Regions from separate parts of the Bacillus sp. PK6-013 genome, predicted to be linked through region 2. Evidence: riboswitches for the same ligand, from Rfam matches in the RefSeq annotation. Region 2 holds a riboswitch; the other holds the start of a gene.
The links. A riboswitch is a leader RNA that binds a small molecule or an ion and turns the genes downstream of it on or off. The one in region 2 is predicted to bind S-adenosylmethionine.
Positions count from the first base shown of each region.

Region 1: another riboswitch for S-adenosylmethionine. It lies ahead of M1E03_RS15415 (bifunctional homocysteine S-methyltransferase/methylenetetrahydrofolate reductase); the one in region 2 lies ahead of M1E03_RS00930 (5-methyltetrahydropteroyltriglutamate--homocysteine S-methyltransferase).

Region 1 is NZ_CP096417.1:3,031,113-3,035,529, reverse strand. It holds gene M1E03_RS15415 (bifunctional homocysteine S-methyltransferase/methylenetetrahydrofolate reductase) at 1-1,676, opposite strand, end outside; SAM riboswitch class I at 1,755-1,866, opposite strand; gene M1E03_RS15410 (YajQ family cyclic di-GMP-binding protein) at 1,944-2,435, opposite strand; partial or broken gene M1E03_RS15405 (CvfB family protein) at 2,576-3,444, shown strand; gene M1E03_RS15400 (DUF3941 domain-containing protein) at 3,482-3,604, opposite strand; gene M1E03_RS15395 (spore germination protein) at 3,760-3,966, shown strand; gene M1E03_RS15390 (DegV family protein) at 4,210-4,417, opposite strand, start outside.
Region 2 is NZ_CP096417.1:192,455-196,871, forward strand. It holds gene M1E03_RS00925 (glycosyltransferase family 39 protein) at 1-573, opposite strand, end outside; gene M1E03_RS00930 (5-methyltetrahydropteroyltriglutamate--homocysteine S-methyltransferase) at 712-1,842, opposite strand; SAM riboswitch class I at 1,916-2,025, opposite strand; gene M1E03_RS00935 (DUF3298 and DUF4163 domain-containing protein) at 2,344-3,027, shown strand; gene M1E03_RS00940 (chorismate--pyruvate lyase family protein) at 3,126-3,656, opposite strand; gene M1E03_RS00945 (LacI family DNA-binding transcriptional regulator) at 3,853-4,417, opposite strand, start outside.

The DNA of each region.
Region 1 (4,417 bases), 1.4 Mb from region 2:
GCCTGTTTTTGTTTGTCATTTCCCGCCAGCGCCATCTTTTCGCGGATTGAATCGGACAGTTTGATGCCGGGGATTTCGTTGTGGATGAATTCCGCGTTGCGGCTGCTGGTCAGCGGCATGACGCCGATATAGATCGGTGTTTCAAGATGCTTTGTTTCTTCGTGGATTTTGATGAGCTGCTCCTCTGAATAGACAGGCTGGGAAATGAAATAGTCTGCGCCGCAGGCGATTTTTTTCTCAAGCCGTTTCACCGCTTTGTCAATGTGTCTGACATTCGGATTGAAGGCGGCCGCCACTGAGAAATTTGTTTTCTTGCCGAGCGGTTTACCTGAATATGACAAGCCTTCGTTAAACTGTTTGATCAGGCTGATCAAATCGAACGATGTCAGATCATAGACGGAAGTCGCTCCCGGAAAGTCGCCGATTTTCGACGGATCGCCGGTAATCGCCAGCACGTCTGACAGCCCCAGTGTATCGAGCCCCATTAGATGGGACTGCAGGCCGATCAGGTTGCGGTCTCTGCATGTAATATGGATCAGCGACCTCATATCGAGGCGCTGTTTTAAGAGCGCGCCGCAGGCGACATTGCTGATCCTCGGTGTGGCAAGCGAGTTGTCCGCCAATGTCAGTGCATCGATTCCGGCTGATTTAAGCTCTTTAGCGGCGTGCAAAAATTTCTCAAAGTTTAATTGTTTTGGAGGATCGAGTTCGACGATAATGGACCGTTTTTGCTTGGCCAGATCGTCGAGAACGGGCTCTGTCCTTTCGTTTTGAACAGCAAGCGCCGCTTTCTTTCTGATTTTCACGTGCTTTTCGGTGACTGGAGGAAGCCCTTTGACTGCCTCAGCCATCGCCCTGATGTGGTTCGGCGTGGTTCCGCAGCAGCCGCCGATGATCCGTGCGCCTTGATTGCGGAATTCCTCCGCGCTTTCCCTGAAATATTCATCATCTGTCTCATAAACAAGCCTGCCTTCGACAAGGGACGGGAGGCTGCTGTTGGGATAGACGGAAAGATAGGCGTCTTCTAAAAGCGGGACTTCTTCAAGCGCTCTGATCATATGATAAGGGCCGAGGCGGCAGTTGATGCCAACGACTTCTGCGCCGAGGGATGCCAGCTGCTTCAGACCGTCCGCAAGCGGGGTTCCGTCCTGAAGAACGCCCTCTTCGTGCATTGAGACATTCAAAATGATCGGCAGCTCTGTTTCCTTTCTGGCAATCTTTAAAACTTCGCGCGCTTCTTCTAAATCATAATAGGTTTCGAGCAGAAGTCCGTCCGGCTGCTCATTTAACAGAAGATAGAGCTGTTCGCGGAAGCTTCTTTTAATGTCCTCGAGAGAATACGAGTTTTTGTTGAACGTCCGGATTCCGCCGAGCGTACCGAGAACATAAGCAGAACCGGCGGCGGAGCGGGCGAGACGGACCGCTTTTTCGTTGATTTGTTTTGTTTCGTCTTCGAGCCCGTATCTGGACAGCTTGATGAAGTTTGCGCCGTACGTGTTCGTTTGAATGATATCGGCGCCGGCCTGTACATACGCTTCGTGGACGCGTCTCACTTCTTCGGGCTTGGAGATGTTCAGTTCCTCAAAACACCTGTCGATCCCGTAGGAATACAGAAGTGTGCCCATTGCGCCGTCCGCGATTAACGTTTTGCTTTTTATATCCTCCAAAAAACCCATCGTTTTCCCCCTTAAGCATTTTTGATAAACAAAAAAGTCTTCTGTGAAGCAGAAGACTTTTCATCGACATTGTCCGTCTTCTTATCTTCCAAGCAGACTGCTTGCTGGATTTAGCACCTTGGTCATGAATATTCATTCACCGGTTGCTGAGGCTTCATCGGGCCAGTCCCTCTGCCTCTCTTGATAAGAACAGCTATTTAGTTTCTATTGATTACTTTTACTCAATTTACCGAAAATCGGGAGAATAATCAACAGTAAATTAAGAATTTATCGAAAATTTATAAATTGGACATCAATCGGCAGGTCGGCTTCCCTCACCATCGCGATGATTTGCTGAAGGTCGTCTTTATTTTTTCCGGTTACGCGGACTTGATCATCCTGCACTTGCGATTTAACTTTCAGACCCGATTTTTTTATCAGGTTATTGATTTTTTTCGCGTTTTCTTTGTCGATGCCCTGAACTAGTTTTCCGCGCTGTCTGACCGTGCCGCCTGAAGCGTTCTCAAGCTTTGAGTATTCGATGTTTTTCGTCGGGACGTTCCGCTTGATCAGTTTGCCGACAAGCACGTCTTTCAGCTGGTTCATTTTAAATTCGTCGTCCGATACGAGAACGAGCTCGTCTCCTTCGAGTGTGATGCTGCTTTTTGACCCTTTGAAATCATAGCGTGTGCCGATTTCTTTGAGAGCGGTCTGAATTGCGTTTTGAACTTCAGGCAGTTCAACCTTTGAGACGATATCAAATGAGCTTTCTTTCGCCATGTGAAAACCTCCATCCATTTTACTTATGAGTCAATTATAGTAGAATAAGGTGAAACTTCCAATATCGAGCGGTTTGCCTGGCCGCGATCCGGCAATAATTTTAACATTGGAGGAATAATAAGAAAAAGAAAAACAGGCGGATAAGAAAGGAAGAAACAGTATGAAACCAGGACAGCAGCTAACATTGAAAATAGATCATAAAGCCGATTACGGTTACTTTTTGACGGACGGCGAAACGGCGGTCCTTCTGCATCAGAGCGAGATCACGGAGGATATTGAAGACAGAGAAGAGGTCGATGTCTTTTTATATGTCGATCATGAAGATCGCTTAGCGGCTACGATGAGAAAGCCGATGATCAGCGCTGAACAGTACGGCTGGGTGGAAGTCGTTGATGCCGTCAGCGGCATGGGGGTTTTCGTCGATGTCGGGCTCTCGAAGGACGCCCTCGTTGCGACAGAGCATCTCCCGCCGTATGAATCAGTATGGCCGCAAAAAGGGGACAGGCTGTACTGTATGCTGAAAATCACGGGGCACGGAAGGATGTTTGCCAAACCGGCGCCGGAGGATAAGATCAGCGAGCTGTTTAGTGAAGCTTCACCCGGTCTGATGAATAAAGAGCTCACCGGAACGATCTACCGCTTGATCGCATCAGGCTCTTTTATGATTTCCGAAACCGGCATCAGAGGCTTTATCCATTCTTCTGAGCGAAAGGAAGAGCCGAGGCTTGGGGAAAAGCTGACCGCAAGGGTGATCAAAGTAAAAGAAGACGGTTCTGTTAATCTGTCGCTTCTGCCAAGAAAGCAGGATGCCTTGTCGGTTGATGCAGAACAAATTTTGACTTATATGAGAACGAGAAACGGCGCGATGCCGTTCTGGGATAAAAGCGACCCTGAGGATATCAAAGAGCGCTTCAACATGAGCAAAGCAGCATTTAAAAGGGCGCTCGGCTATCTGATGAAACAGGATAAAATCTATCAGGAAGAGGGCTGGACATACGAGAAAAAATAAATATGAGGCGGCGTCCGATGAGGACGCCGCCGGTTTTTTACAAGTGATCAGGCTTCTTTGATTCCTGGTGTTTACCGGCTTGTCTGTTCTTTTCAGCGAGCCGGTTTTTCTGCTGGTTGACGGCGTTGTTGTCAACTGGCTTTTTATCATCATCTTTCATGAGGAAGCACCTCCTGTCAAAATGTCGCTTTTAGCTTGCACACTGCCGGCGAAACTATGTACTCTCCCAACCGCGATGTTTTTTGCCGGGAAGTTTATGCCTCCTTGTACCGCCAGCATACACATATCATAAGACCCAAAAAAAGGAGACTTGGTATGAAACATTGCTGCTCAGTTTACATTCAAAGTGTTTCGGCAGGAGGAGTCGTCAATTTTGGCGGTGCGTTCAAAATTTGTCCGATCACAATGGAAAAAGTGGTCGAGGGGTCTGGAGGTCCTGATGTCGCGACAGCGGCTGCCGGTTTTCTTGATGGAGCGCTTACACCGGCCGCCGCTGAAGGAACAGTCACCGAAGACAGCTGACGAAGAAGGCCTGCTTTTATCAAGCAGGCCTCAGCGTGTCGACAAACCCTCGCATTCGTTGTCAGGCCTGCGCGTCGGTGCTCACGAATTGCAACATTCGCTCCGCTCCGATGCTCGGCCTTCCTAAACTGCAAGGGTTTTCAATCACGCTGATAGGATGACAAAATCCCAAAACTAAGAGCCGTTTTGGGATTTTGTCAACAATCTAAGGCCTGCTTTTATCAAGCAGGCCTCTGTTTTACCTTATCTTTTGTCTTTCCCCGGAAAAAAGACCGCCAATGTTCCGGGGCCGGAATGGGCGCCGACCGCTGAACCGACCATGTTGACGACGATTTCCCCCGGCTGAAATTCGGCTTCGATCATCCGTTTGACCTCTTCGGCCGTCTCTTCGTCATCTCCGTGGCTGATGCCGACCGTCTGTCCGCTCAAATCGACGCTTCTTTCTTTCATC
Region 2 (4,417 bases):
CAGCAGGAATGCCGGTAATACCATGTATGCTTGCAGCATTTTGACGTTAAAGCCGACGCCGACCATACAGAATGCGCCGAGCAGCCAGCCGATTTTTCCTTTCCGGACTGCTTTAAACAACATCCAGGTTGCAATCATCAAACAAAGGGTGAGAATGCTGTCGACGTTGTTTGTATGGCTGACCGCAACGGCAATCGGCGTACACGCCATAATAAGAGCTGAAATTCTGGCCGCCGTTTTGCCAAAAGTAGGTTTTACAATAAAGTACAACAGTGCTACGGAAATCACTTCGGCAATCGCTTCAGGAAGAACGACGCTCCAGCCGTGCACGCCGAACACAAGTGCAAAAAGTGTCTGAATCCAGAGTGCAACCGGCGGTTTATCAACTGTTACAAAGCCTGCTGGATCAAATGATGCGTAAAAAAAGTTATGAAAACTTTGGGTCATACTTTCAACGGCCGCCGTATAGTAGGCGTTGTCTGTGTCACTATTCCAGATGCCGTACAAGTTTAAAGCTGCAGATAATACAAGAATGAAGACCAGGAATATATCGATTTTCCTTTTCTTAATCATTGTTCGATCACCTCACTAAAGAGCATTATAGAAGCCAAATATGATCAAACTATGAACAAATCAAGAAGGAATTTTAAATTGTATAGAGGGGCAAAAAAAGAGACATGCCGTCAGGAGGCATGTCTCAAATATGAGGTGTTATTTCCATACGTCTTCTGCGATCTCGACGACATGACGCAGTTTTTCCCATTGCTGCTCTTCTGTCAGGAGATTGCCTTCTTCTGTGGAGGCAAAGCCGCACTGCGGGCTTAGGCACAATTGGTTCAGGTCGACGAAGCGAGCTGCTTCGTCGATGCGCCGCTTAATATCATCCGGGTTTTCAAGCTCTCCGAATTTTGATGTGATCAGGCCGAGGACGATCTGCAAGTCTTTCCGTTTGACATAGCGAAGCGGTTCGAAGCCGCCGGAGCGCTCGTCATCAAATTCAAGGAAAAGTCCGTCTAAATTGAGTCCGTCGAAAATCGTTTCTGCAGCCGCATCGTAGCCGCCTTCCGCCACCCATGTTGACTGGAAGTTGCCGCGGCAGATGTGCATGGTGACCGTCAAATCGTCCGGGCGTCCTTCAACTGCTTCATTAATCGTGTTGGCGAAGGACTGGCGCAGTTCATCAGGCTGGCGGCCGAAGGCTTTGATCTGCTCATGTCCTTTGTCTGAGAAAAATACCGACCAGGCCGTGTCATCCAGTTGCAAATAGCGGCAGCCGGCATCGTAAAATGCGCGGATCGCTTTTTTGTAAGCCTGCGCGACATCGTGATGGAACTCATCCAGATCCTCGTACGGGCTTTCTCCAAGTTTTCCTCTGAAAAACAGCATATTCGGGCTCGGAATCGTCATTTTCGGCGTATGTGTGCCCGCAATATCATGAAGAAATTTATAATCTTCCAGCATCGGATGGTTTGTAAAATCGACTTTGCTTGTTACTTTGATTCCGCGCGGCTTCGTTTCAACATTATGAAATTGAATGCCCTTGTCCGCTGTATATCCTTCTACGCCGTCAAGCCCTTCAAGAAAATCGAAATGCCACCATGACCTGCGGAATTCCCCGTCAGTAACGGCTTTAAGGCCAATTTCTTTTTGCTTTTCGACAATGCGCTTGATCTCTTCGTTTTCGACTTCGCGCAGTTGTTCAGCGCTAATTTCACCGTTCGCTTTTTGAATACGCGCTTTTTTTACGGGCGCAGACCTTAAAAGACTCCCCACCTGATCAGCTCTGTACGGTCCGATTTTTTTCCCAGGCGTTTGCTTCAGTACATCGGTTGATTGTGTCATGCTTCATCCCTCTTTCTTTATAGACATAAAAAAGCTCTTCCCGATAAGGAAGAGCTTGATATATTCAATCTCCTCCTTATCTTCAAGAGCACGTACATGCTCTTAAGGATTTAGCACCATTCTGTCATAGACAGCGGTTGCCGGGTTTCACAGGGCCAGTCCCTCCACCACTCTTGATAAGGAAAACCTTTTTATGCAATTTTTTAATAGTTTTAATATTAATACTTTTTATAAAAATGTCAATGGGTTTAAAAAAACTATTTGGTTTTTCATTTTCTTCTTCTGCGGTTAAACCGGAGGGCGTATCGAATCAGCGTGTGAATTTTTTGTCAAGACAGTCGTTCAAATGGTCAACAAGGTGCTGAACGAACAGGGTGAATTAGAATATTTTTCAATTTTTATCTCCGAAAATAGAAACTTTCTCGCGAGTTCACCGGTCTATCATGTGTACCTGATTTCAAAATGGGTATGATAAACAATGACAGATTAAGGAGGGTTCTTATGAACAAAAAAACAGTGTTTAAAGCGTTAGGTATGCTGATGACAGGGGTATTGTTTTTTGCGCTGTACGGTGCGGCCGCACTTCCTTCTGCACACGCGGCAAATGAAAAAAAGCCGACGGTCACGAGCCATACTTACAAAAACATTAAGGCTTTGAAATACCCGCAGGTTGCAAATGTAAGCACCAAATCTCTCCAAAATAGGATCAACAAAGATTTTAAACGTTATATTGAGCAGTCCTACAAAGATTATGTAAAAAACAAGAAAGACGGCCAACAGCACGGTTACCAAACAGATTATCAAACGTCCTTTGAAGTGAAATACCGGACCGGCCAAAAGCTGAGCATTCTGACAAGTAATTACGTCTACTCCGGCGGAGCGCACGGAAATACGGCAGTCCGCTCTTTCAACTATGACCTTGCCTCTAAAAAGCGGGTGTATTTATCAGATATCTTAAATACAAAATCGAAAATGGATAAGACAAAAACATACATTTACGACTATATTCAAAAACACAGCGACATTTTCTTCCCGGATGTGAAGAAGAAAGACATCGTCCTTGGTAAAAACACGGCTTTTTATTACACAAAAGACGGCATTGCGATCGTCTTCCAGCAATACGATGTCGCTCCTTATGCTGCCGGAAATCCGGTCGTTGCCGTTCCGAAAACGGTGTATCAATAAATAACAGCCCCTGTTTCGCAGGGGTTTTTGTTTTGAGGGAAGAAGGAATGGGGAGGTTATGGAAGCCTTTTCATGAAGTGGCAGCTGACGGGCATGATTCAGCCCGCAGTCCGTTCGCAGATTTTTTCTAAATCGAATAGCTCGCAGACATAGAACATGCACTGCCGGCCGCTGATAATCTGATATTTTTTAAAAGCATATGTCCGGTCTGCTGAAACAGGTACAAGTTGTGTGAAATGTTTTCCCAGGCAGTCGCCCGTACTGAAAATTTCACGCCTTGACTCCAGTTCTGCAATGATTTTCCCGATGGGAAGCCTTTCTGCCTGCAAATCTTGTTTGATGGCGGGCGGCAGTAAGTTTGTTTTAACATAGACATAATTATAAGATAAATAATCATCGCCTGTTTTCAAAGAGGAAGTTCTAAACAAGATGTCATCATCGCGTTGAAACAGCCTCGCTTCTTCAGGTGACAGCTTGTCATAATCAATATTATTTTGCTGAAAAACTTCGATTTCGGCTTTGCCACCGATCAGCGTTTCAATCGCTTTGGTTGTTGAACCATCGGTTTTGGTTAACATGTCTTTTACAATAGCAACTAGAGTTTCAGGAAAAAAGTGGCTTACGCTCAATGAAAGGCACCCCCGTACCAAAATTAGAATTTTTTGAAAACTTGTCTTTAAATTTATCATGTGGAGATGCGTTTGTCTAGAAAAATAAGTTAAATTTTAGGTTAGTAATGTAAATTTTATATTTTTAACAATTGGATAGATCAGGATATGTATGGAAAAAGGAGACGTCAATGTCTCCTTTTTTTGTGCGATTCATTTAAGTCGTCTCTCCTTCTAAAAGCTGTACGGGCAAATAGGTTTCCAGCTGTAAATCATCGAATTCGCCTTCGATGGCTTTGGACAAAATCTCGATGGCCGTCTTGGAAATGAGTTCAATCGGCTGCTGGATGGTTGTCAATTCCGGGAGGATGGACTGAACGGCTTCCGTTCCGTCGTAGCCGATCACCTTTAATTGCCCGGGAATGTCTTTTCCGCGTTTTTTTGCTTCGGTGATGACTGTAGCGGCCATGAGGTCATCGCTGGCAAAAATGCCGTCAGCTGCAGGCTGTTCATCAAACAGTTTTGAGATGATTTCCCGGTAATTTTGATGAAAGGGAACCTCATATGTAATCGGCTGCCTTCCGTGTTGTCGCATCACATCTTCATATGCTTTTCGTCTAAGATTTGCCGGTGTTTTCAGCTCAATTGGTCCGTTGAGATGGATGATGTGCCGGCAGCCTTTTGCAATTAACAGTTCTGTCGCTTTTCTTCCTCCGTCATAGTTATTGGAGCCGATGACGGGAATCGTTTCCGATAAGTAATGATCGATGGCGACAATCGGC